2 regions of the Rhizobium sp. X9 genome follow, and region 1 is predicted to be linked to the other one. Evidence: predicted binding sites of a transcription regulator. Region 1 holds the regulator's gene; the other holds the start of a gene.
What was found. Region 1 encodes LexA, which represses DNA repair genes until DNA is damaged. Its sites were predicted from a motif close to TGTTCNNNNTGTGTTCNG; they were not measured.
Positions count from the first base shown of each region.

Region 2: the regulator LexA is predicted to act here: its motif matches at 10,658-10,675, upstream of JZY08_RS09890 (putative DNA modification/repair radical SAM protein).

Region 1 is NZ_CP071311.1:1,149,344-1,165,015, reverse strand. Features, by position in the region: gene JZY08_RS05650 (pyruvate dehydrogenase complex dihydrolipoamide acetyltransferase) at 1-998, opposite strand, end outside; gene JZY08_RS05645 (pyruvate dehydrogenase complex E1 component subunit beta) at 1,013-2,434, opposite strand; gene pdhA (pyruvate dehydrogenase (acetyl-transferring) E1 component subunit alpha) at 2,452-3,495, opposite strand; gene JZY08_RS05635 (septum formation initiator family protein) at 3,649-3,966, opposite strand; gene eno (phosphopyruvate hydratase) at 4,310-5,584, opposite strand; gene kdsA (3-deoxy-8-phosphooctulonate synthase) at 5,732-6,577, opposite strand; gene JZY08_RS05620 (VOC family protein) at 6,577-7,458, opposite strand; gene lexA (transcriptional repressor LexA) at 7,669-8,391, shown strand; gene JZY08_RS05610 (glutathione S-transferase family protein) at 8,833-9,510, shown strand; gene JZY08_RS05605 (ComEC/Rec2 family competence protein) at 9,528-12,008, opposite strand; gene gltA (citrate synthase) at 12,270-13,559, shown strand; gene lpxB (lipid-A-disaccharide synthase) at 13,695-14,876, opposite strand; gene JZY08_RS05590 (LpxI family protein) at 14,873-15,672, opposite strand, start outside.
Region 2 is NZ_CP071311.1:2,006,780-2,022,451, forward strand. Features, by position in the region: gene JZY08_RS09845 (DUF2938 domain-containing protein) at 1-24, shown strand, start outside; gene JZY08_RS09850 (neutral zinc metallopeptidase) at 62-994, opposite strand; gene JZY08_RS09855 (DUF2306 domain-containing protein) at 1,082-1,570, opposite strand; gene JZY08_RS09860 (LytTR family DNA-binding domain-containing protein) at 1,656-2,477, shown strand; gene carB (carbamoyl-phosphate synthase large subunit) at 2,635-6,123, shown strand; gene JZY08_RS09870 (hypothetical protein) at 6,248-6,427, shown strand; gene JZY08_RS09875 (hypothetical protein) at 6,431-6,643, shown strand; gene JZY08_RS09880 (GGDEF domain-containing protein) at 6,683-7,822, opposite strand; gene JZY08_RS09885 (UdgX family uracil-DNA binding protein) at 7,972-9,420, opposite strand; gene JZY08_RS09890 (putative DNA modification/repair radical SAM protein) at 9,420-10,652, opposite strand; gene greA (transcription elongation factor GreA) at 10,874-11,350, shown strand; gene JZY08_RS09900 (glycosyltransferase family 4 protein) at 11,445-12,500, shown strand; gene JZY08_RS09905 (Lrp/AsnC family transcriptional regulator) at 12,688-13,155, opposite strand; gene trxB (thioredoxin-disulfide reductase) at 13,422-14,396, shown strand; gene JZY08_RS09915 (LysR family transcriptional regulator VtlR) at 14,421-15,317, shown strand.

The DNA.
Region 1 (15,672 bases):
ATGATCGGCGTGATCAGGCCACCCGGAATGGAAACGGCAACGCCGACATCCGAATGCTTGTGCTTGACCATGTTGCTTTCCGTCCAGGAGACGTTGGCATCAGGCACATCGCGCAGCGCGAGAGCCAGCGCCTTGATGACCATGTCGTTGACCGAAAGCTTGTAGGCGGGCTTGCCGTCCTTTTCGGGAGCGGCGGCGTTGAGCTGGGCGCGCAGCGCCAGAAGCGTATCGAGTTCGCAATCCACCGAAACGTAGAAATGCGGAACCGTCTGCTTGGATTCGACCAGACGCTTGGCGATGACCTTGCGCATGCCGTCATGCGGCACCAGCTCGTAAGAACCCTGTTCGAACAGCTTGAGAACGGCTTCGTCCGACTGGCCCTTGGCGAGGGCCGGAGCCGGTGCGCCTGCGGATGCAGCAGCAGACGGTGCGGCCTTCGCACCGCCGGAAGCGACGGCCTTTTCCACGTCGGTCTTGACGATACGGCCATGCGGGCCGGAACCGGAAACGGCCGAGAGGTCGAGACCGGCTTCCTTGGCAAGACGGCGGGCCAGCGGCGAAGCGAAGATGCGCTCGCCGGACTCTGCGACCGGAGCCGGTGTGGACGATGCGGCAGCCTGATCAGCCACGGGCTTTTCAGCCTTGGCCGGGGCAGATTCTTCCTTCGGCGATTCGGCCTTTGCAGCTTCCTGCTTCGGAGCCTCGGCCTCGGCGGGAGCGGCAGCGCCGCCCTTTGCCGCCTCGGCCACATCCTCGCCATCGGCGGCGAGGATGGCGATCAGGGCGTTGACCTTGACCGCTTCGGTGCCTGCCGGAACAACCAGCTTGGCGACCGTGCCTTCGTCAACGGCTTCCACTTCCATGGTCGCCTTGTCGGTCTCGATCTCGGCGATCACGTCACCGGGTGCGACCTTGTCGCCTTCCTTGACCAGCCACTTGGCCAGATTGCCCTCTTCCATCGTCGGAGAAAGGGCAGGCATGGTGATGTTTATCGGCATCGAAACGCCTCCCCTTACTTGTAGCAGACGGTTTTGACGGCCTGAACGACTTCATCGACGTTCGGCAGAGCCAGCTTTTCGAGGTTTGCCGCGTAAGGCATCGGAACATCCTTGCCGGCGATCGTCAGGATCGGCGCATCGAGATAATCGAAAGCGGCGCGCATGACCTGGTTGGCGATGAAGTCACCGACCGATGACTGCGGGAAACCTTCCTCGACCGTGACCAGACGACCGGTCTTCTTGACCGATTCGATGACGGTGGGCAGATCCATCGGGCGGATGGTGCGCAGATCGATCAGTTCGACGTCGATGCCGAGCTTTTCGAGTTCCGCAACCGCCTTGATCGCGTAGGTCATGCCGATGCCGAAGGACACGATGGTCGCATCCTTGCCCTTGCGATGAATGCGCGCCTTGCCGATCGGCAGCACGAAATCATCGAGCTTCGGAACTTCGAAGCTCTGGCCGTAGAGAATTTCATTTTCCAGGAAGATGACCGGGTTCGGATCGCGGATGGCTGCCTTCAGGAGACCCTTGGCGTCCGCTGCCGTGTAAGGCATGACGACCTTGAGACCCGGAATATGGCTGTACCAGGCGGCGTAACATTGCGAATGCTGAGCGCCAACGCGAGCGGCAGCACCCGAGGGGCCGCGGAACACCATCGGTGCACCCATCTGGCCACCCGACATGTAAAGCGTCTTCGCCGCCGAGTTGACGATCTGGTCGATCGCCTGCATGGCGAAGTTGAAAGTCATAAATTCGACGATGGGCCGCAGGCCCGTCATCGCTGCACCGACGCCGATACCGGCAAAACCGTGCTCGGTGATCGGGGTATCGATGACGCGACGCTCGCCGAATTCCTGCAGCAGGCCTTGGGTGATCTTGTAGGCGCCCTGATATTCGGCGACTTCTTCACCCATGACGAAAACTTTTTCGTCGGCGCGCATTTCTTCGGCCATGGCGTCGCGCAGCGCTTCACGCACGGTCGTCATCACCATTTCCGTGCCTGCCGGAATGTCCGGATCGGCAGCGACTTCAATCTTGGGTGCTGCCGGAACCTTTGCGGCTTCCTTGGCAGCGCTCGGCTCCTCGGTTGCTTCGCGGGTCTTGCCGCCAGCCGCATCCGAATCGGAATTTGCAGCTTCAGCCTTCGGCTCTTCTTTCTTGGCGGAAGAAGAAATGTCGTCGGCGCTTTCGCCGTCCTGGAGAAGCACGGCAATAGCCGTGTTGACCTTGACGCCTTCGGTGCCGGCATCGATCAGCAGCTTGCCGATGACGCCTTCATCCACGGCTTCCACTTCCATGGTCGCCTTGTCGGTCTCGATCTCGGCGATCACGTCGCCGGAGGTGACCTTGTCGCCTTCCTTTTTAAGCCATTTGGAAAGCGTGCCTTCCTCCATGGTCGGGGAAAGGGCGGGCATAAGAATTTCTACTGGCATGGGTTTCCCTTTCCCGATCAGAGCAGAATGTCGGTGTAGAGCTCGGATACATCCGGCTCTGGGTCGTTCTGGGCGAAGTCTGCGCTGTCGGCGACGATATCACGGACATCCTTGTCGATGGCCTTGAGTTCATCCTCGCTTGCCCAGCCCTGCTCCAGAAGCCGTGCCTTGACCTGCTCGATCGGGTCATGTTCGGAGCGCATCTTCTGCACTTCGTCTTTCGAACGGTATTTCGCCGGATCGGACATGGAGTGACCACGGTAACGGTAGGTCAGCATTTCCAGAATGATCGGACCCTTGCCGGAGCGGCAATGTTCCAGCGCCTGATCGGCGGCGGCCTTGACGGCGCGCACGTCCATGCCATCCACCTGAATGCCGGGGATGCCGAAGGACTGGCCGCGCAGCGAATAGTTCGACTGGGCGGTGGCGCGGGCGGTCGACGTGCCCATGGCGTAGCGGTTGTTTTCAACGATATAGATGATCGGCAGCTTCCAGAGAGCGGCCATGTTGAAGCTCTCGTAGACCTGACCCTGGTTGGCGGCGCCGTCACCGAAATAGGTCACGGAGACATTGTCGTTACCGCGATAGCGGTTGGCGAAAGCGAGACCGGTTCCGAGCGAAACCTGCGCACCGACGATGCCGTGGCCGCCGTAGAAATGCTTCTCCTTGGAGAACATGTGCATCGAGCCGCCCTTGCCTTTCGACAGGCCGCCCTTGCGTCCGGTCAACTCGGCCATGACGCCACGCGCGCTCATGCCGAGCGCCAGCATGTGGCCGTGGTCGCGGTAAGCGGTGATGACCTGATCGCCTTCCTTCTGCGACATCTGCATGCCGACAACGACAGCTTCCTGACCGATGTAGAGGTGACAGAAACCACCGATGAAGCCCATGCCGTAAAGCTGGCCGGCCTTTTCCTCGAAACGGCGGATCAAAAGCATTTCACGGTAGGCGTGAAGCTCTTCTTCCTTCGAAAAGTCCGGGCTGTTCTTACCGGTGAATTCGGTTGAAGCCTTTGCCGTTGTCTTTCGGCCGGATACGGACGCGGTTTTTCGCGGCGCCATTCATCCCTCCCTGAGTTGCCGTTTGAATGGATAGAGTGGCGCGTACCATATGCAAGAAAATGCCATGCAGCAATGCTTTAAACGCATGGCACATATTCACGCTAAGATGCTGTGAATAAATCACAAAAGATTAATTAACTTGATTTCGGTTAATTAGAAATAGGTGTTCATGATGACGATTTCGTCCGTGCGGGACATATTCAACTGGTAACGGGAAATCTCATCGATCATGTCCCGTTCCAGCGAGCCGTCGCTCAGCAATTCCACCTGCCGCTCCAGCGCAACACGGGCCTGCGTCAGCTTGGCAAGCTCTGCAGTACGGGTGATACGCTGCCGCTCCAGCCGCTCCGTCGCCTGAAGGCCGAAGTCGCCATGGATGGAATGATAGCCGAAATAGGAAAGAAAAGCGATCGTGATGGCCGGAACGATCAAACGGCCGAATCGTCTCTTTTTATGATGTCTGGTCCACATGCCGGAGAGAAGCCTTAAAACGCATAACCTTTGAGTCTCGAGATTAAGGCTGATTGTTTAACTATCCGTTGACCTTAAATTGTCTTTGGCTAATAGGCGCAAAAAAGCCCGCCGGAGGGCGGGCTAAGAATGGCAGCGACGTCAAAAGAACCCTCGTCATGCCGGACTTGATCCGGTATCCAGCCACAGCGCGTCTGCGCTGCGGGGAGAGTCTTTCGCGATCAAGGACTTGATCGCGCTGGACCCCGGATCGGGTCCGGGGTGACGGAATGCGGATGCTACCGCTCGCCCCTGAATGAGCCCGCCAAGGCGGCGGGCCGCATCACAACCAATACTGCCGGAATTAACCGCGCAGGATCGAACGGCCGGCGTAAGCCGCCTGCGGGCCCAGCATTTCTTCGATGCGGATCAGCTGGTTGTACTTTGCGAGCCGGTCCGAACGGGCAAGCGAGCCGGTCTTGATCTGACCGCAGTTGGTAGCGACTGCGAGATCGGCGATGGTAGAATCTTCCGTCTCACCCGAGCGGTGCGACATGACGGCGGTGTAACCGGCCTTATGCGCCGTCTCAACCGCATCCAGCGTCTCGGAGAGCGAACCGATCTGGTTGACCTTGACGAGAATGGAGTTGGCAACGCCCATCTTGATGCCGTCGCGAAGGCGTGCGGAATTGGTGACGAAGAGATCGTCGCCGACGAGCTGGCACTTGTTGCCAACGAGATCGGTCAGAGCCTTCCAGCCATCCCAGTCGTCTTCAGCCATGCCGTCTTCGACGGAGATGATCGGATACTTGGCGACGAGTTCGGCCAGATATTCGGCCTGCTCGATCGGCGAACGGGTCTTGCCTTCGCCTTCATAAACGTAGTTGCCGTTCTTGAAGAATTCGGTTGCGGCACAGTCGAGACCGATGAACATGTCGTCGCCCGGGCGGTAACCGGCCTTTTCGATCGACTTCATGATGAAATCGAGTGCTGCCGGCGCGCTTTCGAGACCCGGTGCGAAACCGCCCTCGTCGCCGACATTGGTGTTATGGCCCTGCGCGGCCAGTTCTTTCTTCAGCGTATGGAAGACTTCCGAACCCATGCGCACGGCTTCGCGGATGTTTTCTGCGCCGACCGGCAGGATCATGAATTCCTGGAAGTCGATCGGGTTGTCGGCATGCGCGCCGCCATTGATGATGTTCATCATCGGAACCGGCAGAAGATGTGCGTTGGGGCCGCCGACATAACGGTAAAGCGGCAGGCCGGAGGCTTCAGCGGCAGCCTTGGCAACAGCGAGCGACACGCCGAGGATAGCGTTGGCGCCGATGCGTGACTTGTTCGGCGTACCGTCAAGCGCAATCATCGTCTGGTCGATCTGGATCTGGTTTTCGGCATCGAAACCGCCGATGGCGTCGAAGATTTCGGTATTGACGGCTTCAACCGCTTTTTCCACGCCCTTGCCGAGATAACGCTTGCCGCCATCGCGCAGCTCAACCGCCTCATGCGCGCCGGTGGAGGCGCCGGACGGAACGGCAGCGCGGCCCATGGAGCCGTCTTCGAGATAAACGTCGACTTCAACGGTCGGATTGCCGCGGCTGTCGAGGATTTCGCGCGCGATGATATCGGTAATGGCAGTCATGGTCTCTCCCTTGGGAATGGAACAGATATTTTCCGTCGCCTGTCTTAGACGATGGCGAAGAAATTACAATGACGGCGGACGGCGGAAACGGCCCGCCCGCCATTAAAATCGATTGGCTCAAACGGCGCTCACCGCAGCGGCCAGCCCTCAGCCTTTCGTGATGGCGTCGAAAGCCAGAAGCTTTTCCAGCAGTTTCGGCATGTCCTTCAGGTGGACCATGTTGGGGCCGTCGGACGGTGCATTGTCCGGGTCCTCATGGGTCTCGATGAAGAGGCCGGCCACGCCGACCGCAACGGCCGCCCGCGCCAAAGTCTCGACGAATTCGCGCTGGCCGCCCGTCGAGCCACCCTGCCCGCCCGGCTGCTGCACCGAGTGGGTCGCGTCAAACACGACCGGCGCGCCAAGCGATGCCATGATCGGCAGCGAGCGCATGTCGGAAACCAGCGTGTTGTATCCGAAGGACGCACCGCGCTCGCACAGGAGTACATTCGGATTGCCGCTCTCATTGAGCTTGGCAAGCACGTTCTTCATGTCCCAGGGCGCCAGGAACTGGCCCTTCTTGACGTTGATGACGCGGCCGGTCCTGGCGGCGGCGACGAGAAGATCGGTCTGGCGGCTGAGAAAGGCCGGGATCTGCAGCACGTCCACCACTTCGGACACGATGGCGCATTGCTCTTCGGTGTGAATGTCGGTCAGAACCGGAAAGCCGAATTCCTTCTTGAGATCGGCGAAAACCTGCATCGCGCTCTCAAGGCCGATGCCGCGTTTGCCGGAAAGCGAGGTGCGGTTCGCCTTGTCGAAAGAGGATTTGTAGACAAGCCCTATTCCCAGCTTGTCGCAAAGCTCCTTCAGGACACCGGCGATCATGAAGGCATGGTCCCGGCTTTCCATCTGGCAGGGGCCGGCAATCAGCGAAAACCGCTCAGAATTGGAGAAGAAAACCTTGCTGGCGCCATCGCCGGCGGTGACTTTGAGATTGTTCGTAACGCTCATCATTTTTCCTCGAAGGCGAATGTTACGCCCTGACCGGGTGCCGCGGGCACCACCAGGCGGCCGCCCGCTTTTGCGCAGGACACGCCATTAGCAGCAAGCACCGCTTCTGTCACGGCAAGATCGTGTGACAGAAAGACGATGCCCGCGCCGCGCAATCCGCCGTCGCTCCAATCCGAAGCACTCACGGCATGCCCGCCGAAAGCCGGTTTTCCGGTCAATCTGATGTGCGCATTGCCGGTCACGAAAACCATATCACCATCCGGAGATATCGTGCCTTCACAGCCAAACACCGTTTCGATCAGGCGCGCCGCCTTTGCATCGCCGCCGGAAAACAGAACTATTTCGCTGAGGCCAGAGACCCCGTTGGCATGACGCTCCAGCGCCGTGCGGTCGCCCGGCAGGGCCTGTAGCCGCTGGCAACTGAACAAAAAGAAATCCGCAGCCGATCCGCTCGCCGCAAAAGCAAGCCGAAACGCCGCTTCACCCTGCGAACCGTCCGGCATCCGGAGAGGCCGCGAAAACTCGAAGACATCGCCTGCCGAGAGGCCTGAGATCGCAAACCTGTCATGATCGCCAAAGGCATCATCGGTTCGGGCCACGAGCGCCGAAAAACCCTCCTGTCTATCACGCTGCCGGAAGGCCTGATCCCTGCCGGTGAACACATCCCCCTTCTCCACCGAGGCATTATATTTAGCCGGATTAGAAATCGCGAGCGGTTCCAGATAGGTTCCGTCAGCGAAAAAAACACAGGCGTTCTGCGTGCCGAAGGGATGAAGAGCCTCCGGTGCAACCGTGAAACCGAGAGCGCCAACGCGCTTTTCAGCGATTCCGAGAGCCTGCACGGGCAGAACGAGATGATCGACGCTTGCGGGTTTCGTCATTATTTTTTCCTGCTGGCGGCGTAGTCAGTCCCAGGCCGCAATGGTTCGGACCGAAGAAAAGCACAAATGCGGGCAATGAGGCAAATCATCAAAACAACAGATAGCTGCTTCACGAAATTTTAGGGGATTGCAGAACACATATGGAACATATAGTGTTCGTTCTGTATTTGTTTCGCGACTTCCACTACGATTCTCAAGGGTGTTTTCCTCATGCTCACGCGCAAACAGCAGGAATTGCTTCTCTTCATTCATGAACGAATGAAAGAGTCCGGCGTGCCGCCCTCCTTCGATGAAATGAAGGACGCACTCGATCTTGCCTCGAAATCCGGCATCCACCGGCTGATCACCGCCCTCGAAGAGCGCGGATTTATTCGCCGGCTACCTAATAGGGCGAGGGCGCTGGAAGTCATCAAGCTGCCTGAGGCCTATACGCCCGGAGCAAGGCCGCAGCGCGGCTTTTCGCCGAGCGTCATCGAAGGCAGTCTCGGCAAACCGAAGGCGCCGGAACCCGCCCCTGCCCCCAAGGCGCCTGCCAATGATTTCGGCGGGGCTGTCACCGTGCCGGTCATGGGCCGCATCGCCGCCGGCGTGCCGATTTCCGCCATCCAGAACAACACCCATGATGTTGCCGTGCCGGTGGACATGTTGGGCACCGGCGAACATTACGCGCTTGAGGTCAAGGGCGATTCGATGATCGAGGCCGGCATTTTCGACGGCGATACCGTCATCATCCGCAACGGCAACACCGCCAATCCGGGCGATATCGTCGTGGCGCTGGTGGATGACGAGGAAGCAACACTGAAGCGCTTCCGCCGCAAGGGCGCATCCATCGCGCTGGAGGCAGCAAACCCAGCCTATGAAACCCGCATCTTCGGGCCGGACCGGGTTAAGATTCAGGGCAAGCTGGTTGGGCTGATCCGCCGCTATCATTGATCATAAGGGACCGGACGTGGTTCAGTTTTCAGCAGGCGTCATCGGAAGGTGACGTCTGTTGCATAAGTGTGAAGGCTGGTCCGGAGCAGGCCATGATTTTGCGGTAGGAAGCGATACTCTGCGACCTTCAGGATCGACGCCTTTTAGAAACTGATCCAATTTTCATACCGATATTTCCGTCTATATAGCGAAGCGATGCATGTGCCGTTGACCGCGATCAGCGCCAGAACTTCTGCCAAAGTTTTTGCAAGATTGAATTTTCGCCATCGCGTCACGTGACGAATTTCCGCCGTCTCCAAGTGGTGATATTGACGGGGTGCTGCCGTCCATGCCTGCGCCCTGCCATTCATCAATACGGCTTATGGGAGCCATGGATTATTTTCGATATTCCGTGGACGTCCGGCAGGTGTAGAAATGCGCGTCATATCCGGGAGATACGCCATGTACGATCTTTATGTAGCCAACAAGAACTATTCTTCCTGGTCGTTGCGGCCGTGGGTGTTGATGCGCACGCTTGGTATCGCCTTCGATGAAAAACTGGTTCCGTTCGGTGAAGGCGTGTCCTTTGCCTCGTTTTCACCAACCGGCAAGGTTCCCTGCCTCGTCGATGAAGGCTTCAAGGTATGGGAAACGCTTTCGATTGCGGAATATCTTGCCGAAAGACATCAGGGCGTCTGGGCAAGCGACAAGCAGGCAAGAGCCTGGTCACGCTCGGCGGCCAGTGAGATGCATGCGGGCTTCTCCTCGCTGCGTAATCTCTACCCCATGTCTGTCGGCATAAGGGTAAAGCCGAAAGGTGGCGATGCCGGACTTGCGGCCGATATCAAACGCATCGATGCGCTCTGGAGCGAAGGCCTTGCGAAATTTGGCGGACCATATCTCGCCGGCGCTAAATTCACGGCGGTCGACGCCTTCTTCTGCCCGGTCGCATTCCGGTTCCAGACCTACGGCGCGGATCTTTCGCCCGCAGCGAAGAGCTATTACGAAAGGCTGCTCGCCCTGCCCGCCATGCGTGAATGGTATGAGGCCGGTTTGAAGGAGACCTGGCGCGACACGGCGCATGAAGAGGAAATCGGCGGGATCGGCCAATTGACCGAGGATCTGCGCGCCAAGGCCTGATGAACCAAGCTGGCGGCTCATTCTGACGCCGCCAGCAGCCTGTTGACGGCGTCCGGCACCTCGTGATCAAAACGGCCGCTTTTCCAGTCGTAATAACGATGTTCGCTCCACGGCCTGTCCGTTCCGGAGATTGCGGCGCGCAGCCGCCCCACCACCCCTGCCTGGTCCATATTGGCAAAGTCTATTTCCAACGAGCCGATACGTCGCAGTATGTTGCGATTGAGCAGGAGCGCGCCGGAACGGCACTGTGAGAAAGAGGTTCTGCGGGAAACAACAACGATATCGGCGATATCGCAGGCTGTTCCGGCAAAGCGGCCGTCTTCCAGAACGATGATCCACTCGCCGCTGCCGGCGCGCGCTGCGCACCACACGCCTTTCCTGCAGGTAAAAACACCAGTCTCGGCATCTCTCAGTGCAACGGTCATCTCCCTTGTCACCGCCGCGACCTCTTTAGGCGCCAGCTTCGTTTTGGGGCCCAAGACGGCATTGCTCACGATTGCCTCCGCCGCCAGAACGACCGGTGGCACGGGTTTTTCCGGCAGCAACAGCGCTCTCTGCCACTGGCCATAAACAAAGTCCGGTGGCCGCGCTTTGGTCGTGAAGACCTTGCCATCCTCCACCATCGCCACCAGCTCGCCGTCCTCGTGCACCAGCAAATCCGGCGGATCGCGGGAGGTTGTTGCCGCCGACAGGGCGAAAGCGAAAAGCAGAACCGGGATACCGAGAAGGGCCAGCCGGCTGCGCAACAAAGTCAGCAACAGGAAACCCAGCGAGGCAATACCGATGAACCAGCCATGCGGGCGGCCCGTCGCCGCGCTGCCGTCCCACGACGCCACCTCATTGGCAACCTCGATGACGAGAGCCATACCATACCCCATTATCTTCAGGAACGGCGCATCGAGCCCGAAGGGCATCAGCAGCATGGCGAGAAGGCCGAATGGCATGACGATCAAAGACATGAGCGGCATGGCAGCCAGATTGGCGAAAAGTCCATAGGTGGTGACACGGTGAAAATGTTCAGCCGAATAGATCGCCGTCGAAAGGCCGCCGATAAGGGACGTCGTGACAACACCGCCGATGACCGCGCCCACCGTTCCCGCCACCGTCATCCATGCAGGTTTGCGCCCGATGAACAGACGGTCGCGATCAATGCGCCAGCGGCTCCAGGCGGCATAGGCAGAAACAAGCGCTATGGTGGCTGCAAATGACATCTGGAAACTCGGCCCCATGATTTCCGATGGCGAGAAAGCCAGAATGACCAGAGCGGAAAGGGCAACATTTCTCAGGCTGAGAGACGGCTGGTCGAAAAGAACTGCGATCAGCATCACCGACATCATCAACCATGCGCGTTCGGCGGAGACGGCAAAACCGGAAATGAGGTAATAGGCGAGTGTCATCAGCAGTGCTGCAAAGGCCGCGATCTTCTTGACCGGCCAGCGCTGTGCAAAGCCCGGAAACAGGCTGAAGGCCAATCTCAGGCCAACGAAGAAAATGCCTGACGCCAGCGCCATGTTGAGCCCGGATATCGCAACGATATGGGCAAGGCCGGAGAGCCGCAGCGCCTCCATCGTCTCCGCCGATATTGCCTGTCTCTCATCGGTGACGATGGAGGCGGCGAAGGCGCCGGCATCATCGCCGATGGTTAAGCGTATGCGCTCGGCAATCGCGCTGCGAAGTCCGTAAAGCCACATATCGGCCCGTTCGAGCCAGCCAGTTTCGGCCTTGACGTCACCCGCGAGTGGCGGAAGCGTTTGTGGCGGTTTGTAGAAGAAACCGGTCGCCCCTACTCCTTTGAAATAGGAGGCGAAGGCGAAGTCGTTCAGTCCCGGCAAGGCCGGGCCGGATGGCGGCGAAAGGCGCACCTTGCCGCGAATGGTGGCGCCAAGTGCCGCCGGTTGCCCGCCGCCGCGTGAAAGCACCGAAATCGTCTGTGGCGGACGTGACAATGTCGGCGCTTCCGTCGCCGTCAGCCGAACCACATATCGCCAGGAGCCGCGCGCATCAACCTCCCGGCGCGCAACCGTACCGGTGATGGTGGTGGTGACGGGCGTGTCCAGCACCACCGTTCCCGCCCGCCGGGTCTCAAAATCGGCCAGAAGCATGCCGAGCAAAACAAAAGCGAAAAGGCTGCAGGCCACCGACATGAAGCCAGGTGTATATCTGACGATGAGCGCCAGGCCTGCGACAAGCACAAAAGCGAAAGCCAGAACCAGCGACGACGGCGCGGCATCGAGAGAAAACCACAGGACAGCGCCACAGCCGATAAAGACGGGAATGAAAAGAAAATCGTGGCCGAAAGCGCGCTCTTCAGCCACCCATGCGGCTATTTTTTCCGTGACGGTATGTTTGAGATTTCGGGCAGGAACGATGGCGGGCGTACCGTATGTCGTGGCATCGCTTGTCCGGCGAAGAGGAAACAGAATATCGCGCGTGCCGGGCAAGCCGCCCTGCAACGTTTCGGCATATCCGAAATGCTGTTTTTCCCCTTGACCAAGCAATCTGCGCCGCCCCTTGCCGCACTGGAAACAGGTTTGCAGGCAGGCGCGAGGGATTGCAATCCTTTCCTTTAACGGTGCGTTGACCGAGATTGAATTGCTATCGCCGGGAAAGCCCGGAGCAACCCGATTGCGTTTGCCGCAATGCACAATTTGACCTTCGGATAGCTTGGCATCTGCGCAAGGATCATATAGCTAATCGGTAGACGCTTAACCGCGGGGCGTGTCTCAACGCCCCCACCCGCATGTTTTCGGAGGATCAGTATGACGGAAAAAAGCGCTACAGTGACACTTGGCGAAAAACAGGTCGAACTCCCGGTCAGGGAAGGCACGATTGGACCAAGCGTCGTCGATATCGCCACGCTGTACAAGCACACGGGCTCTTTCACTTATGACCCGGGTTTCACGTCGACGGCCTCCTGCGAATCCAAGATCACCTATATCGATGGTGACGAGGGCGTTCTCCTGCATCGTGGCTTCCCCATCGAGCAGCTCGCCGAACAGGGCGACTTCCTGGAAACCTGCTATTTGCTGCTTTACGGCGAACTGCCGACCGCGGCTCAGAAGAAGGACTTCGACACCCGCGTCACGCGCCACACCATGGTGCATGAACAGATGAGCCGCTTCTTCACCGGATATCGCCGCGACGCGCATCCGATGGCCGTCATGTGCGGCACGGTCGGCGCTCTCTCGGCCTTCTATCACGACTCGACCGACATTACCGATCCGCACCAGCGCATGGTCGCTTCCCTGCGCATGATCGCGAAAATGCCGACGATCGCCGCCATGGCCTACAAGTATCATATCGGCCAGCCCTTCGTTTACCCGAAGAACGATCTCGATTACGCCTCCAACTTCCTGCACATGTGCTTTGCCGTGCCTTGCGAGGAATACAAGGTCGATCCGGTTCTGGCACGCGCCATGGACCGCATCTTCATCCTGCATGCCGATCACGAGCAGAATGCGTCCACCTCCACGGTGCGTCTTGCAGGTTCGTCGGGTGCAAACCCCTTCGCCTGTATTGCAGCGGGCATTGCCTGCCTTTGGGGTCCCGCACATGGCGGCGCCAACGAAGCGGCACTCAACATGCTCAACGAAATCGGCACGGTTGATCGTATTCCCGAATACATCGCCCGCGCCAAGGACAAGAACGATCCGTTCCGCCTGATGGGCTTTGGCCACCGCGTCTACAAGAACTACGACCCGCGCGCCAAGATCATGCAGAAGACGATGTACGAAGTGCTGGAAGCCACCGGCAATTCCGACGATCCGATCATGCAGGTCGCGCTGGAACTGGAAAAGATCGCCCTTTCCGATCCTTATTTCGTCGAAAAGAAGCTTTACCCGAACGTCGACTTCTATTCGGGTATCACGCTGAAGGCTCTCGGCTTCCCCACGACCATGTTCACCGTGCTGTTCGCGCTTGCGCGCACCGTCGGCTGGATCGCGCAGTGGAACGAAATGATCGAAGACCCGCAGCAGCGCATCGGTCGTCCGCGTCAGCTCTACACGGGCGCCGGCAAGCGCGATTACGTTCCGGTTTCCAAGCGTTAAGCCGGGAAATCGTCCAATATCAAAAGGCCGGCGGGGTTTATCCGCCGGCCTTTTTTATTGGATACGACCATCGAGAAGAAGCAGCACCCTGCCCGGCCCGACGTCCAGTAGGAGCCAGACAAGATCGCTGCCGGCTCAGCCTTGCTGTCTGCGGCTGTTCAGAACATCGAGAAGGATAAGGGCGCCGGTTTCGCCCGGGGGCACATCGGTGCGCAGGCGTTCCTGTACCAGGGCATAACCTTCCAGCATCGCCCGACGCTCGGTGGTGTCGGATGAGAGCCGCTCGGCCCAGCGCAGCATCGACCCTGCCCGTACCACCTCATTGAAATATTCCGGCACGACGACATAGTCGGCAATCAGGTTCGGAAGCGCGCCCGTCCAGGTTTTCACCCGCTTGCTCAGCATCGTGAAAATCCAGTCGGTCTTGTAAACCGAGATGGTTGGCACGCCGGCGAGCGCGAGTTCGAGAATAACGGTGCCGGAGGCCGCAATCGCCGCGTCGGCAGCAGCGAAAGCATTCCATTTAAAAGCGGGATCAATGCCGATTTCTGGCCGGATCTCCTGCGGCCATGCCGCCGCCAATTCGCGGATGCGGGCCTCCTGCCGCGGCACGGTGGGCAACAGAAACCTCGTCGGGCCGTTGCGCTCGACATAGGCTTTTGCAGCCTCCTGAAACGGCTCCATCAGCCGCGTCGTTTCCGTGGAGCGCGACCCCGGCAGGAGAAGAATGGTTTTCGGTTCGCCATTGGCGGGAAGCGGCCGCTCCACCCGTCTCTGCCGCACGGAGAGCACATCGTGATCAACACTCAGACGATGGCCGACAAAGGTTGTTGGCGGGCCGCCGAGACGCCGCATCGCCTCCGGCTCGAAGGGTAGCAGGGCGAGAACGTGATCGACATAGGACAACATCGCGGTGGCGCGATATTCCTTCCACGCCCACACGCTCGGGCAGACATAATTGACGACCGGCAGATGCGGCAATTGTTTGCGGACTTTTTTCGCGACGCGATGGGTGAAATCCGGGCTGTCGATAATCAGCAGGACATCCGGCCTTGCGGCAATGATTGCCTGCGCAGTTTGGTTGATCCGCGAAATGAGCTTCGGCAGTTTCTTGAGGACCTGCGTAAACCCCATGATGGAAAGCTCGGAATAATCAAACAGCGAGACCAGACCTTGCACTTCCAGCGCCTCGCCGCCGACGCCGATCAGCTCGATGGATCCATCATACCGGGCTTTCAGGGAACGGATCAGGTCCGCGCCCAGAAGATCACCGGAGACCTCGCCGGCTATGACCGCCACTTTCAACGTTGCCGTCATCCTGCCATGTCTCCGCCTACCATGTCTTCACCCAGTGACGTATCGATACCGCAGACGAATATGCCCGCCTGATCGGCGGCTTTCAACATCTCTTCGCGGTCGAGCACCAGCGCCCGTCCAGCTTCGACAGCGATGCCCGCCAGCCCGGCTTTCTGCGCATTCTCCACCGTTTCGATACCGATGGTCGGCAGGTCGGCGCGGATATCCTGCTGTGGCTTGCAGAGCTTGACCAGCACGCCCCTGCGGCGGGGCGAGATGCGGCCCTCGGCGCGCAGCGCTGCAACACGCGCGAGCATCGCGTCGGTTCCCTCAACGCCTTCCAGCGCCACGATGCGGCCACCGACGGAGACAGCACCCTGCCCGACATCAAGCGTGCCAAGCGCAAGTGCCGCCTGAGCCGCCTTGCGTATGTCGCGCAGATCATCCTCAGCCGGTTTCTGCGCACCAAAAGCACCGATCGTGGCAAGCAGGCCGGGGGCGATCTCATGGGCGCCTATGACCTTTGCGCCGAGCGTGCCGATGACCTGGATGACCATCTGCAGAACAGCGTCATCTCCGCCCGAAAGCAGGGTCCGCACGATGGATGGCAATTTCAGCACGATGCCGACCGTGGGGCGAATTTCACGCCATTCCGGACGCCGCGCAACGGCGCCGGAAAGCACGACGCGGTCTACCTGGTTGTCACGCAGCAGACGACCAAGCCCGGCAACATCGCCGACACTGATCACGGCATTGTCGAAACCCGTCCAGTCGAAGCGGGAATCATCGCGCAACCGCACAATGAAGGGGTTTTCGC
Region 2 (15,672 bases), 860 kb from region 1:
GCCGTGGCGTTGCTGATGCGCTGAACAAATAAGGGGGCTGAAAAGCCCCCTTTTTGTATGCTCAGATATTCGCCGAGAAGGTGTCGCAATCCTCGACACGGCCGTTCTGGAAGCCGCGCTTGAACCATTCCATGCGCTGCGCCGAGGTACCGTGGTTGAAACTGTCAGGCACCACATATCCTTGGGTCTGCTTCTGCAGGGTGTCGTCGCCGATCTGGTGAGCGGCGTTCAGCGCTTCCTCGAGGTCGCCGGTTTCCAGAATACCCTTCTGTTCGGTGAACTTGCCCCAGATGCCGGCATAACAATCCGCCTGAAGCTCCACACGCACCGACATCTTGTTGGCATCCACCTGGCTCATCGACTGGCGGCGGCGGTTGAACTCCGGCAGAACGCCGGTCAGGTTCTGGATGTGGTGGCCAACCTCATGCGCAATCACGTAAGCCTGGGCAAAATCGCCGGCCGCGCCGAAACGCTGGTCCAATTCCTTGAAGAAGCTGGTGTCGAGATAGACCTTGCGGTCACCCGGGCAATAGAACGGACCGCTGGCGGCCGAAGCATAACCGCAGGCGGAAGATACCTGGCCCGAAAACAGCACCAGCGTCGGTTTCTGATAGGTCTCACCGGCGGACTGGAAAATGCCGCTCCAGGTATCTTCGGTCTCAGCCAGCACGGTCCGCACGAACGCCGTCGTCTCATCGGTCGATTGACCCTGCGGGCGCGTACCGGATTGCTGGGTGCCGGATTGCTGCGTCGTGCCGCCGCCATCCAGTGAAATATCGCCGCCGGAAAGCAGCGTCAGCGGATTGATGCCAAGCACCCAGCTGATCACCAGAATGACCAGAATACCACCGATGCCAATGCCGCCACCGCGACGCCCGATCGGCACACGCATCCCGCCACGGGAAAAAGGATCGTTACCCGATGAGCCCGATCCCGCTGACATGCCGCGCCGGTCCTCGATATTGTCCGACTGGCGACGCCCTCTCCATTCCATACTTTTCTCCCGGCGAACGTCGCCTCAACAAGCTGCCTTATAACGGCACTATAATACATCTTGTTCCGGAAGAAAGCTTGGCCTGTCTCAGGCGGCGCGCCGCCTTTGCCTGAAAACCACAACGAACAGGAAAACAAACAGCAGCCCCCCGACTGACAGCGTCAGAAAATCCTGCCCGCCATTGCCGAAAACAACGCCATTCATGATGCGCCCGGGAAGGAAGGTAAAACCGCCGGCAATGACGATGCCACCGAGATAGACACCCTGCATAATCCGCATATGGCGCTTGATGTCACCCCGGCGTGCGAAATACACGGATTGCAGACAGCCATATATGGTGAAAAGCGACATAAGGTGGATCGGGCTGAGGCCGTAGAAAACATTCAGCTCATGTATGAAGAATGTCGAGAACGACGTGACAACCATCAGCGCCACCCAGATCTTGCCCAGCAACCGGTGAAGAGGCGTCCCTTTCGGAAAAAACAAAACCACCGCGCCGATGATGGCGGCGGGAATGACTGTCGCCACATGCAGCTGAACGGCGAAGGGCGCATCAAGAAGAGGTTGAAGGGACATTTTTCTCACCCGGTTGAACTCGGCGGCAATTTCAGCGAAACATGACGCGGCTCAACCGGAATGGCGCAAACAGCGGGAGAATTTCGTGAACGGCACTGTCGTGCAATCCACGCTTCGCCAATTGCAAGCCTTGGGACGCTCCCGCTCGCTGTGGAGCATGTTCGTCGCCATCGTCGTTCTGTTCATCGTGACCGGTCCCTATGGCACGGGCCAGAAAATGACCTTCTGGCCAAGGGCTGCCTATTGGACGCTACTGCTTGCCACGGGCTGGATCATCACAACCAGTTTTTCGGCCTTCGCCAATGCCGCGCTGACACGGACACTTTCAAGCTCGCTTGCGCGGGCAATGGTGGGGGCGATCGTCGCCGCACTGCCGGTCGGCGCCATGATAACTCTCGCCAACCATCTATTCCTCGGACAATCCTCCGATATCGCCTCGGTTGGGGAAGATGCGCAGGCTGCTCTGCCGCTTTGCCTTATATTCTGTTTCCTCAGTTGCCTGACAGCCGGCGCCGCAAACACGGCCGGCGCGACAAGAGAGGTGGAAGCGGAAACCGCGCCACCGCCGTCTGAAAAGGAGCGTCCCGCCATTCTTGATCGCCTCGGGCCGGAACGGCGCGGAAATCTGCTGCGTCTTTCCGTGCGGGATCACTACACCGAGGTGGTGACGACGCGGGGACGTCAGCTGGTTCTGTTACGTTTTGCCGATGCGATGAACGAAATTGGCGATACGCAGGGCTTGCAGGTGCACCGGTCGCACTGGATTGCCGATGCCGACGTCGTCTCACTGCGCAAGCAGGCTGGTCGCCTGCATGTGATGACCCGAGACGGCACGGAAATCCCCGTCAGCCGCTCCCATAATGCGGCAGTGCAGGCCCGTTTCGCCGCGCATGCCCCTGCCGGTTAAGAGTTTCTGTCGATTCCGGAATTTATGGGGTTCCGTTCTCAAAAACATTTGCCTATAAGCCGCTTCTAGCCTGAAAACATTTGAATTGCGCGCCCCGGCCGGTGATCTTCCACCCTGGCTGGTGTTTTGCGCAACCAAAACGCGGAACGAGAGAGCCATGCCGAAGCGCCAAGATATCAAGTCCATCCTCATCATCGGCGCGGGACCGATCGTCATCGGTCAGGCATGTGAATTCGATTATTCCGGCACGCAGGCCTGCAAGGCGCTGAAGGAAGAGGGTTACCGGGTCATCCTGGTCAACTCCAACCCGGCGACCATCATGACCGATCCGGGCCTTGCCGACGCAACTTACGTCGAGCCGATCACGCCTGAAGTCGTCGCCAAGATCATCGCCAAGGAGCGTCCGGACGCGCTTCTGCCGACCATGGGCGGCCAGACCGCGCTCAACACCGCGCTTTCTCTCAAGCGCATGGGCGTTCTCGACCGTTACAACGTGGAAATGATCGGCGCAAAGCCCGAAGCCATCGACATGGCCGAAGACCGCGCGCTCTTCCGCGAAGCCATGGCGCGCATCGGCCTCGAAACGCCGAAATCGATGCTGGCCAACGCCACCGAGATCAAGGACGCCGACCGCAAGAAGCACGAAGCTGCCCGCACCGAACTGAAGGGCAAGCTTTCCGGCCCCGATCTCGACAAGGCGCTGGACGACCTCGAAAACCAGTGGAACCTCGGCGAAACCGACCGCAAGCAGCGTTACATGGCGCATGCCATGGCGATTGCCGCCCAGGCCATCGATCATGTCGGCCTGCCCGCCATCATCCGCCCGTCGTTTACGCTTGGCGGCACCGGCGGCGGCATTGCCTATAACCGCTCTGAATTCTTCGATATCGTGTCGGGCGGCCTCGACGCCTCGCCGACGACGGAAGTTCTGGTCGAAGAATCGGTTCTCGGCTGGAAGGAATATGAGATGGAAGTCGTCCGCGACAAGGCGGACAATTGCATCATCATCTGCTCCATCGAAAACATCGATCCGATGGGCGTCCACACCGGCGACTCGATCACGGTTGCGCCAGCGCTGACGCTGACCGACAAGGAATACCAGATCATGCGCAACGCCTCCATCGCGGTGCTGCGCGAGATCGGCGTGGAAACCGGCGGCTCGAACGTGCAGTTCGCCGTCAACCCGAAGGACGGCCGTCTTGTCGTCATCGAAATGAACCCGCGCGTCTCGCGCTCCTCTGCTCTCGCCTCCAAGGCAACCGGCTTCCCTATCGCCAAGATCGCCGCCAAGCTTGCCATCGGCTACACGCTGGACGAGCTGGAAAACGACATCACCGGCGGCGCGACACCTGCCTCGTTCGAACCGTCGATCGACTACGTCGTCACCAAGATCCCGCGTTTTGCCTTCGAGAAATTCCCCGGCGCCTCGCCGATCCTCACCACCGCCATGAAGTCGGTCGGTGAAGTCATGGCCATCGGCCGCACCTTCGCGGAATCGCTGCAGAAGGCCCTGCGCGGCATGGAAACCGGCCTCACCGGTCTCGATGAAATCGAGATTCCCGGCTTTGAGGAAGGCGAAGGCTCCAAGAACGCCATCCGCGCCGCCATCGGCACGCCGACCCCGGATCGCCTGCGCATGGTCGCACAGGCTCTGCGCATGGGCATGACGGCGGAAGAAGTTCACGAAAACAGCAAGATCGACCCCTGGTTCATTGACCAGTTCAAGGCCATCGTGGATACGGAAGCCCGCATCCGCGAACATGGCCTGCCGAAGGATGCCGAAAACCTGCGTATGCTGAAAGCCATGGGCTTCTCGGATGCCCGCCTCGCAAGCCTCACCGGCAAGCGCCCTAAGGAAGTGGCCGAACTGCGCAACAGCCTGAACGTCCGTCCGGTCTTCAAGCGCATCGACACCTGCGCAGCCGAATTCGCTTCGCCGACCGCCTACATGTATTCGACCTACGAAATTCCCTTCGTCGGTGCTGCCCGCTCTGAAGCGCAGGTTTCCGACCGCAAGAAGGTCGTCATCCTCGGCGGCGGTCCGAACCGTATTGGCCAGGGCATCGAGTTCGATTATTGCTGCTGCCACGCCGCTTTCGCGCTGAAGGATGCCGGCTTCGAAGCGATCATGATCAACTGCAACCCGGAAACCGTCTCCACCGACTACGACACCTCCGACCGCCTCTATTTCGAACCTCTGACTGCCGAAGACGTGATCGAGATCATGCGCGCCGAGCAGGAAAAGGGCGAACTGGTCGGCGTCATCGTGCAGTTTGGCGGCCAGACCCCGCTGAAGCTCGCCGAAGCGCTGGAAAAGAACGGTATCCCGATCCTCGGCACCGCGCCTGACATGATCGACCTTGCCGAAGACCGCGACCGCTTCCAGAAGCTGCTGATGAAGCTGGACCTAGCCCAGCCGAACAACGGCATCGCCTATTCGGTCGAGCAGGCACGCCTCGTCGCCTCCGAAATCGGCTTCCCGCTGGTCGTGCGTCCTTCCTACGTTCTGGGTGGCCGCGCCATGCAGATCATCCATTCGGAAGGCCAGCTCCAGACCTACCTGCTCGACACGGTTCCGGGCCTGGTGCCCGAGGACATTAAGCAGCGTTATCCGAACGACAAGACCGGCCAGATCAACACCCTGCTCGGCAAGAACCCGCTGCTGTTCGACAGCTACCTGACCAACGCCGTCGAAGTGGACGTCGATGCGCTGTGCGACGGCGAAAACGTCTTCGTCTCCGGCATCATGGAACATATCGAAGAGGCCGGCATCCATTCGGGCGACTCGGCCTGCTCTCTGCCGTCGCGTTCGCTCAGCAAGGAAACCCTCGACGAGCTGGAGCGCCAGACGACGGCGCTGGCCAAGGCTCTCAATGTCGGCGGCCTGATGAACGTTCAATACGCCATCAAGGACGGCACCATCTACGTTCTCGAAGTCAATCCGCGCGCCTCGCGTACCGTGCCTTTCGTGGCGAAGACCATCGGCGCGCCGATTGCCAAGATCGCCGCGCGCGTCATGGCCGGCGAGAAGCTTGAGCCGGCGATTGCCGCCTATGGCCAGAAGCCCGATCCGCGCAACCTGAAGCACATCGCCGTCAAGGAAGCGGTCTTCCCCTTCGCCCGCTTCCCCGGCGTCGACATTCTGCTCGGACCGGAAATGCGCTCGACCGGCGAAGTCATCGGCCTCGACACGGATTTCGCGCTGGCCTTCGCCAAGAGCCAGCTTGGCGCCGGCGTCGACCTGCCGCGCTCCGGCACGGTCTTCGTCTCCGTGCGTGACGACGACAAGGAAGGCGTGCTGCCGGCCATCCGCATTCTTGTGGAAAGCGGCTTCAAGGTGCTGGCAACCGGCGGCACCCAGCGTTTCCTCGCTGAACAGGGCATCAACGCCGAAAAGATCAACAAGGTGCAGGAAGGCCGTCCGCATATTGAGGACGCCATCCGTAACCGTCAGGTCCAGCTCGTCATCAACACCACCGACAGCAACAAGGCGATTTCCGACTCGAAGTCGCTTCGCCGCGCAACGCTGATGCAGAAGGTGCCCTACTACACCACGATGGCCGGTGCGGAAGCTGCAGCCCTTGCCATCAAGGCCCTGAAGGCCGGCAATCTGGAAGTGAAGCCGCTGCAGAGCTACTTCCAGTAAGCTGATCGCAAGAGAACAAAACAAACGCCGCAGGTCATTCAAATGCCTGCGGCGTTTTGGTTTTGCGTAATGGGGCTGCAATCCCGGTCCGTTAGCAAAAAGACATCATCCTTCAGCGAGACCCATGATGTCCTTATCCATTGCCGACAAACCGCCCTCAGCCATTGGCAGCCATGGCGATGTGCGCGAAATCACCGGCGCCGTGCTGCCGCGGCCAGACACCACCGTGATCTCGGACCTGCTGATCATGCCAATGGGCGACGGGAACGCTCCGTCGGTGGTCAACATCGCTCGGCGGAGTTGAGCGATGGCAGGGCGTCCCCCGGGACCGGAGCGGGTGGCCTTTCCGCTGCGGATCGAACCCGCTCTATTGAACAGGATCAGGCACGCGGCGAGCGATGAATTGCGCAGTATCAACGCGCTGATCGAGATTCTGCTGAAAGAAGCCCTCTGCCAGCGCGCCACGGCGAATGAAGTGAACGATCCGCCAACCCGACCTGACGGAGCTGCCAGCGGCTGAGGAGACGCCGGTGTATGCGATGCGCCGCTGCAGCTTGTGCTAGGCCGCGAGCGCCTCGCGAACGCAATTGCGCCCCTCGGTCTTTGCCCGATAAAGCGCGCGATCCGCCATCTCCGCCAATGTCTGGAGATCGCAGCGCATTTCGCCGGTGGTTGCGACGCCGATGCTGATGGTCACGCCCACACGCAAACCACCGCAATCGACGTCGGTTACAGACACCGCATCGCGAATGCGTTCGCCGATCATGCAGGCCTTCTGGACGCCCGCACCGGGCAGGAAGATGATGAATTCCTCGCCGCCATAACGCGCCAGCACATCGCCGCCGCGAATGCTGCCGCCAATGCGCTTTGCCACTTCCTGAAGAACGCTGTCGCCGACGGCGTGTCCGAAGCGATCGTTGATCGACTTGAAGTGATCGACGTCGAGCAACATGGCCGCATCGGTGGGATCGGGCACCGCCGGCATGGCCTGGAAGAAGAAGCGGCGGTTCTTCACGCCCGTCAGCGGATCGGTGTTGGCGAGAACCAGCAATTTCCGCTCGGACCGCTCAGCCACCAGCATCATCACGAACAGGGCGATCGCGAAGTTCAACATGATGATGAAGAAAAACGCATCGACCAGATTGATGGTGGCGTAATCGGGGAAAAGCACGCTCTTCACCACCGACAGCGAAATCAGGCCCGAAACACCGGTGATCGCACCAAGCGCCAGACGGGACAGGAGCGGCTCCTTGCGCCACCTTGCGAAAAGCCCGCCCGCCCCGGCAAGATAGGCCAGAGCGGCACAACCGTTGAACAGGGCCGCACGATATGTGTTGTTGTCAGCCACCTGCTGCGCAAGGACAATCGCCAGCAGGGCAATGAGGCCGACGACAAATATGGTCCTCCTGCCGGCAGAGCGTCCGTTACTCAGGATTTTAAGGCCGAGCCAGATCAGTGCATAACCCAAAATACCGAAGATGATGCTGCCGAGTTGCCACAAGGCCGGCGACATGATGCCCCACTCACCGTAACCGGCGAGCGTGGAGCCGATCGCCATGGCTGCAAAACCCGCAGCAAGCGCCGTCGGACCGCGCAAACCGCGGTTTGTGATCTTCAGATATATAAAACTCAGCATCCCAACAATGTAAGAACACTTTTGCATCAGTATCACTGTTGCAAGATCCAGTTCGCCAAGCATCATACGCCCACACAATAAATAAATAGAACGGATGCAATTATAGTATTAAGTATAAAATTTCAATAAAAATAACCAATAAACAAAAAGTAAATTACATTCACGCAAATTAAAATGATCATCTATAATAATATACGAACATACAAAATAATCTATTCAAATAACCTTATAAACTCAATTTCTTTCCTGAAATTCTGCATTTCCGCATCCTTTTGCTGTGAATCGGGAAGGCGAAGAAGATAGGATGGGTGCACCGTGACAAAGAGCGTCCGCTCCTCCTGCATCGGTATCGGGCGGCCCCGGACATCAGAGACCTTTTCCTTGCCGCCGGTCAGCGCGTAAAGCGCCGTGGCGCCCATGGCAACGATGAGCTTCGGTCGCACCAGCGCAATTTCCTGGTTAAGCCACCAGCGACATTGCTGCACTTCGCCCGCATCCGGCCGCTGGTGAATGCGCCGTTTGCCGCGGGCCTCATATTTGAAGTGTTTGACGGCATTGGTGACATAAAGCTTTTTGCGGTCAATGCCGGTTTCAGCCAGCGTCCGGTTGAACAGCTGGCCGGCGGGACCGACGAAAGGTTGTCCGGCCAGATCCTCGTGATCCCCCGGCTGTTCGCCGACGATCATGACCTTCGCATTCTCCGGCCCCTGACCGAAGACCGTCTGCGTTGCCTTGCAATGCAAGGCGCACCGCGTGCATTGGCCAGCCTCCCGCGCCAGAGAGGCGAGCGTGCCGTCCGGCACCGGTTGCGGCTCTTCCCGCGCAGAGGCTGCGGCCTGCAGGCGGTGGTGAAACGGTTGCGGCTGGCTTGCCGCCTTTGCCGCCATTTCCAGCACCCGCGCCTCGGCCCCCAGAACGAGACCCGGAATAAGGTCGGCTTCGGGCAGGTTCTTCCAGTATTTCTTCGGCATCTCCGCCGTCATCGCCTTTATCTTAAGACGCGCCGGATTGAATATGTTGGCATAATAGGTCCGCCAGAGCTCGTCCGTCTCATCCGTCAGTTCAGGCTTCGGCGCCGCCTGCCGCGATGTCTTCAGCACGTGTCCGTCCCACTGCGCGGAGCCGTTCGGTGTGGCGATCAGCCAGTCCATATCTGTAAACCGGCGCTGGAAAAACGGCGCTGTGCGCTCGACGATGAAGTGATCCGGCTCAAACCATGCGACGAAGCGCCGCCGCCCGCCCTGCCCCTGCGGCAAGGGTATTTCCTTGAAGCGAACGAAGGCCGTCATCTTGTGACAATCGCGGCGAACGGATTTTTCAAGCCGCCGGGCTTCGGAAACATCCGCATCGGACTTGAACTGCAAGAGCGCACGATCCCGCTTCAGCCGCCACAGCAGCCGGTAAAGCAGTGCGAAACGGCCTGGATCACTGTGACAGATAATGGCTTGCGCCAAAGCCACGAAAGAGGCCGGAACGGAAACCTGCGCGCCCCCTGCACCGGACACGGGCAACGGCTCTCCGGCAAAATCGAGAAACCCGGCCCCCTCATCCCGCAGCCGCCAGTCAATCGCTTCCGGCGGCACATCCGCAGCGAGCGCGGCACGTGCCGCATCACGCCACTCGCTGAAATCACCCCGCCCTTCCAGAACCGGACCATACATCACAACAGCGATAATTGTTCGGGCTGCGGGGCAAACATCGCCCGCAGATCCGGGCGCTCGGTCAGTTTGACCGGCGTCCAGCCTTCGGCAACAATGAAGGCCTTCACCTTTTTCAGCGAGACACCGAAGCGGGCGATATCCTCCAGCCGCAACCGCCGAAACCGGCGCGATGACAGGACTGAAGCGACCGTCTTGGTGCCGAAGCCGGGCACGCGCAGCAACATTTCGCGATCCGCCGCATTGACGTCCATCGGAAAACGGTCGCGATTTTTGAGCGCCCAGGCAAGCTTCGGGTCGATATCGAGATCCAGCATGCCGTCTCCGCCGATCGCGGTTATTTCACCAATGTCGAAGCCGTAAAAACGATAGAGCCAGTCCGCCTGATAAAGCCTGTGCTCGCGCATCAAGGGCGGCTTGATAAGCGGCAGGTTTTTGGAGGAATCCGGAATGGGGCTGAACGCCGAATAATAGACACGCCGCAAACCATAGCTTCCATAAAGCCGGGCGCTGGTGGAAAGAATGGTGCTGTCATCAGCCCCATCCGCCCCCACGATCATCTGCGTACTCTGTCCGGCAGGCGCAAAGCGTTTGGTCTTTCGGGTCCTGACAGTCGGTTCTCCCGCCTCCTCGATCTTCAAGCGGATATCGGCCATCGAGCGGCGAATATTGGCGGGTTGCTTTTCCGGCGCAAAACGGCTGACGCCGCTATCGGTCGGCAATTCGATGTTGATCGACAGCCGGTCGGCGTAAAGCCCCGCTTCCTCAATCAGCTTTGGCGATGCTTCCGGAATGGATTTCAGATGAATATAGCCGCGAAAACCATGCGTGACACGCAGTTCCCGCGCCACCCGCACCATCTCTTCCATTGTGTGATCAGACGAGCGGATGATGCCGGAGGAGAGAAACAGCCCTTCGATATAATTGCGCCGGTAGAACTCCAGCGTCAGCCACACCACCTCCTCGGCGGTAAACCGCGCCCGCTCGACATTGCTGGAGGAACGGTTGATGCAATAGGCGCAATCATAGATGCAGAAATTGGTGAGCAGTATCTTCAAGAGCGAAATGCAGCGCCCATCCGGTGCATAGGCATGGCAGATGCCGGACCCCTCTGTGGACCCAAGTCCGCCTGATGCGGCAGAGCTGCGTTTCGTCGTGCCGCTGGAGGCACAGGACGCATCGTATTTGGCCGCATCGGAGAGAATGGCCAGCCGTTGCCTGATTGACTTCTTCATGGCAATGTTCACTATATGTTCTATTGAAAAATGTCAATCTTATCGGTTAAAGCCCTGAATGAATGGAGAAATATGCCCGTCTCAAATTTGCTGGCATTTCGCTGTCGTCTTCTGATATAGTCGGCTCAGTTCTGATTTTGGCATGGTTCCGGAGTTCCTCTCCGGAACCTGTTTCTTTTTGTGTCTGCAAGTAAAGCGACCGGAATGCGAAGGATAAAAAAATGGTAGAAAAAGTACCGATGACTCAGGGTGGATTCGTCAAGCTGCAGGAGGAGCTGCGCTTTCGCCAGCAGGAGGAACGTCCCCGTATCATCGAGGCGATTGCCGAAGCGCGCGCCCATGGCGACCTTTCGGAAAACGCCGAATACCACGCTGCCAAGGAAGCTCAGAGCCATAATGAAGGCCGCATCACCGAGCTCGAAGACCTGACCGCGCGCGCGGAAGTCATCGACCTTTCCAAGATGTCCGGTTCCAAGATCAAGTTCGGCGCCACGGTAAAGCTGATCGATGAGGATAGCGACGAGGAAAAGACCTACCAGATCGTCGGCGACCAGGAGGCCGATGTGAAGGCAGGCCGCATTTCCATTTCCTCACCCATCGCCCGTGCCCTCATCGGCAAGGAAGTTGGCGACAGCATCGAAGTCAACGCGCCGGGCGGCGCAAAGGGCTATGAAATTCTCGCGGTACAGTGGGGCTGATTGCCCTGACATGCGGTGCGCCCTTGCGGGCGCATTGCTTTCTGACGTGTTGAATTTCCAAATCACGCTCCAGCCGTAAAGACGGAAGCCCATCTTGCCCCATGCCAGTCTGAAAGATGTGCAGGTGCTTGCGCCGAACTTCAAGCGCAGGCTTTCCGGCGTCACCTCCACCATCGTGCAGCTTATTCCGGTGCAGAACCGGCTGGGCCAGAAGGTGGCGGTCATCGGGCCCGGCCTGCCGCAGCACCTGCCACATGTGCGCTTCGGTGATCTGTGGCAACTCTGGCAAAACGGCCCTCTGGGCACCCCCCGCATCTGGCACGCCCGTCGCAATCTTGAAATGTTGCCCGGCATTCTCATGCGTGACGTGCTGCGCATGAAGATCAAGCTGCTGTTTACTTCGGCAGCACAGAGGCGGCATTCCGCCTATACCCGCTTTCTGATTTCGAAGATGGATGCGGTTGTCGCGACAAACGGCCGCTCCGGCTCGTTTCTGCAGGTTCCCCATCGCGTCGTCATGCATGGCGTCGACACCGACCTGTTTCATCCGGCAACCGGCCCCGAGGATACGATCGCTTCGACCGGGCTGCCGGGGCAATATCTGATCGGCTGCTTCGGCCGAGTACGCCACCAGAAGGGCACTGACCTCTTCGTGCGGGCCATGATCGAGCTTTTGCCCGACTATCCCGAATGGACAGCAGTCGTTTCGGGCCGCGTGACAGCGGAGCACAAGGCTTTCGCCGACAAGCTCATCGCCGATGTTGCGGCGGCCGGCCTTTCGGACCGGATCGTGTTTCAGGGCGAAGTCGACGACATCAAGCCGTGGTATCGGCGGTTGACGCTTTATGTGGCACCGTCGCGCAACGAGGGTTTCGGATTGACGCCGCTTGAAGCCATGGCGTCCGAAACCGCCGTCGTTGCCAGCAATGCCGGCGCATACGAGGAAATGATCGTTCAAGGCGAGACCGGCGCGGTCGTCGAAGCCGGTGACTACACGTCCCTGCGGGATGCGATAAAGACCTATCTTGCCAATCCGGCTCTGGCCAAAAGCCACGCAAATGCCGGACTTGTGCATGTGCGCAGCACTTTTCCCCTGGAGAAAGAGGCGACAAGCCTTGGCGAAGTCTACGAAGCGCTGCGGCGCGGATAAAACGCCGTGCGCGCTTTTGAGCGCCACGATACCTAACAAAATTCCATATGCAGGCATCTCCCTCCTTCCGTCATTCCGGCCTTGAGCCGGAATCCAGCCGACGCGCGTCTGCGCGGCGGAGAGAGTCTTTTCAGCCCGAGGACTTGGGCTGGCTGGATTCCGGCTCAAGGCCGGAATGACGGAAGGGTCAGATTTCCACGAGGCCGACGCGCTTGACCTGGCGGATGGTGAGCATGGTGCGCACTGTATCGACATTCTCGTCGGCCGTCAGAACCTCGATCACAAAATCCTGGAACTCGGTCAGGTTTCTCGCAACGCAATGCAGCAGGAAATCGCTTTCGCCTGATACCATCCAGGCCTGACGCACCAGCGACCACCCGGCTGTCGCCGCCGCAAACGCCTTCAGATTGCTGTCCGACTGGCGCTTGAGGCCGACCATGCAGAAGGCTACGAGATCAAAACCGAGCTTCGGCGCGTTCAACATGGCGTGATAACCCTCGATCACGCCGGCTTCTTCCAGCTTGCGGACGCGCCTGAGGCACGGCGGAGCCGAAATTCCGACCCTTTCGGCCAGCTCCACATTGGTCATACGCCCGTCGCGCTGCAATTCGCGCAGGATTTTCAGATCGATGGCATCGAGTTCGACGCTGGTCACGTAGACGTTCCTCGTTAAGCTGGGGAACTTCCTTGTACTATTCGGCGCAGGATTCGCAACAATATGCCGCCGGCCGGTCACAAAATTGCGCGCGCATCCACAACTGCCTTGTTGGTAACGCAAGGCTGCCCTTGAATAAAGACACTAGACAACCTTAAATACCGGGCAATGAAGGGGTTGTGGCCTGTCCGCCGTCTTGCGGCTGGAAGGCCTGGTGCCGAAAGGCACCGTTACGTAAAGTCCCCGCTGTTGAAAGGAATGTTTCCATGTCTGCCCGCCATACGAAGGTATTGATCATAGGCTCTGGTCCCGCCGGTTATACCGCGGCGATCTACGCGGCCCGCGCAATGCTGAAACCCGTGCTGATCGCCGGCATGGAACAGGGCGGCCAGCTGATGATCACCACCGATGTCGAAAATTACCCCGGTTTCGCCGATCCCATCCAGGGTCCGTGGCTGATGGACCAGATGCTGAAGCAGGCGACCCATGTGGGCGCGGAAATCGTCAGTGACCTCGTCACCGAAGTTGAGACCGATGTACGGCCTTTCGTGGTCAAGACCGATTCCGGTGAGGTCTGGACTGCCGACACGCTGATCATCGCCACTGGCGCCAAGGCGAAATGGCTCGGCATCGAGAGCGAACAACATTTCCAGGGCTTCGGCGTTTCGGCCTGCGCTACCTGCGACGGTTTCTTCTATCGCAACAAGGATGTGATCGTGGTCGGCGGTGGAAACTCCGCCGTGGAGGAAGCGCTCTATCTCGCCCATATCGCCAAGTCCGTGACCGTCGTGCACCGCCGCGACAGCTTCCGCTCGGAGAAGATCCTCCAGGAACGGCTTTTCGCCAAGGAAAACGTCAAGATCCTCTGGAACACGGAAATCGCCGAAATCACCGGCGCTCCGGCCAAGCCGCCGATGCCGCCCTCCGTCTCGGGTGTGCGGCTGCGTGACACCAAGACCGGTGTGATCAGCGATACGCCCATCGACGGCGTCTTTATCGCCATCGGCCATGCTCCGGCTGTCGAACTGTTCAAGGGCAAGGTGAAGCTGAAAGACAACGGCTACATGTGGACCGCCCCCGATTCCACGGCAACCGACGTGGAAGGCATCTTCGCGGCCGGCGACGTCACCGACGACATTTACCGTCAGGCGATCACCGCCGCCGGCATGGGCTGCATGGCCGCCCTGGAGGCCGAACGTTATCTCACCGCGCAACAACCGCTCGCGGTCGCAGCGGAATAACCGAAAGGCAGGATAGGCATGGCAATGCCATTGGACTGGGATAAACTGCGCATTTTTCATGCCGCAGCCGAAGCGGGGTCTTTTACCCACGCTGCCGACAAGCTGCATTTGTCCCAGTCGGCCATCAGCCGCCAGGTCAGCGCGCTGGAACAGGATGTCGGTGTGAAGCTGTTTCACCGCCACGCCAGAGGTCTCATCCTCACCGAGCAGGGCGAACTGCTGTATCGCACCGCCCATGACGTGCTGCTGAAGCTCGAAACCGTCAAGATGCAACTGACGGAGACGACGGAGAAGCCGAGCGGCAAGCTGCGCGTAACGACGACCGTTGGTCTCGGCCAGGGCTGGCTCACGGATAAGGTGCAGGAATTCCTGCAACTCTATCCGGAAATGTCGATCCAGCTCATCCTCGACAACGAGGAGCTGGACGTGAACATGCGGCACGCCGATTGCGCCATCCGCCTGCGCCAGCCGCAACAGTCGGACCTCATCCAGCGCAAGCTGTTCACGGTGCACATGCACGTCTATGCCGCACCGTCCTACATCAACCGCCATGGCGAGCCGCAGTCGATCGAGGATCTGGACAACCACCGCATCATCTCTTTCGGTGAACCCGCGCCCAACTATCTGCTGGATGTCAACTGGCTGGAAAATGCCGGACGTTCCTCCGACAATACGCGCACGCCGCATCTGCAGATCAACAGCCAGACGTCGATCAAACGCGCCTGCCTGCTGGGAATCGGTATCGCCTGTTTGCCGGATTACATCGTCGGGCGCGATCCGGGATTGATTCAGTTGTCCCTCGCCGCAGATATTCCCTCGTTCGATACCTACTTCTGTTACCCGGACGAGATGAAAAACGCAGCGAAACTGAAAGCCTTCAGGGACTTCGTCGTGGCAAAAGCACGAAACTGGAATTTCTGACGTTTAAATAGGCCAACGCCACAAAACATCATACTAATTCATGGAGTTGGCCTGTCTGGCGCAGCCATGCGCCGGGCGCGCTCCACGCCAGCTTTGCACAGAAAATATACCGGAAATATGCAGACCTGCGCGGTGCGCATGCCTGACCTGCACAAAAAAGAGTTGTTTCGTGCACAAAAAAGCACCATATCGCACTCAGCTGATGCACACGGTGGCTTTTCCTCCCAGTTCCACCGCATCAGCTGTTCCCCTCTGGAGGTTTTTGACCTTCACACTTAAAGGGCCCTGGATCTATCCGGCGGCCCTCTTTTTTTACCCGCAAGAATTTTCCCCAATTTGGCGAAATATCGCATGA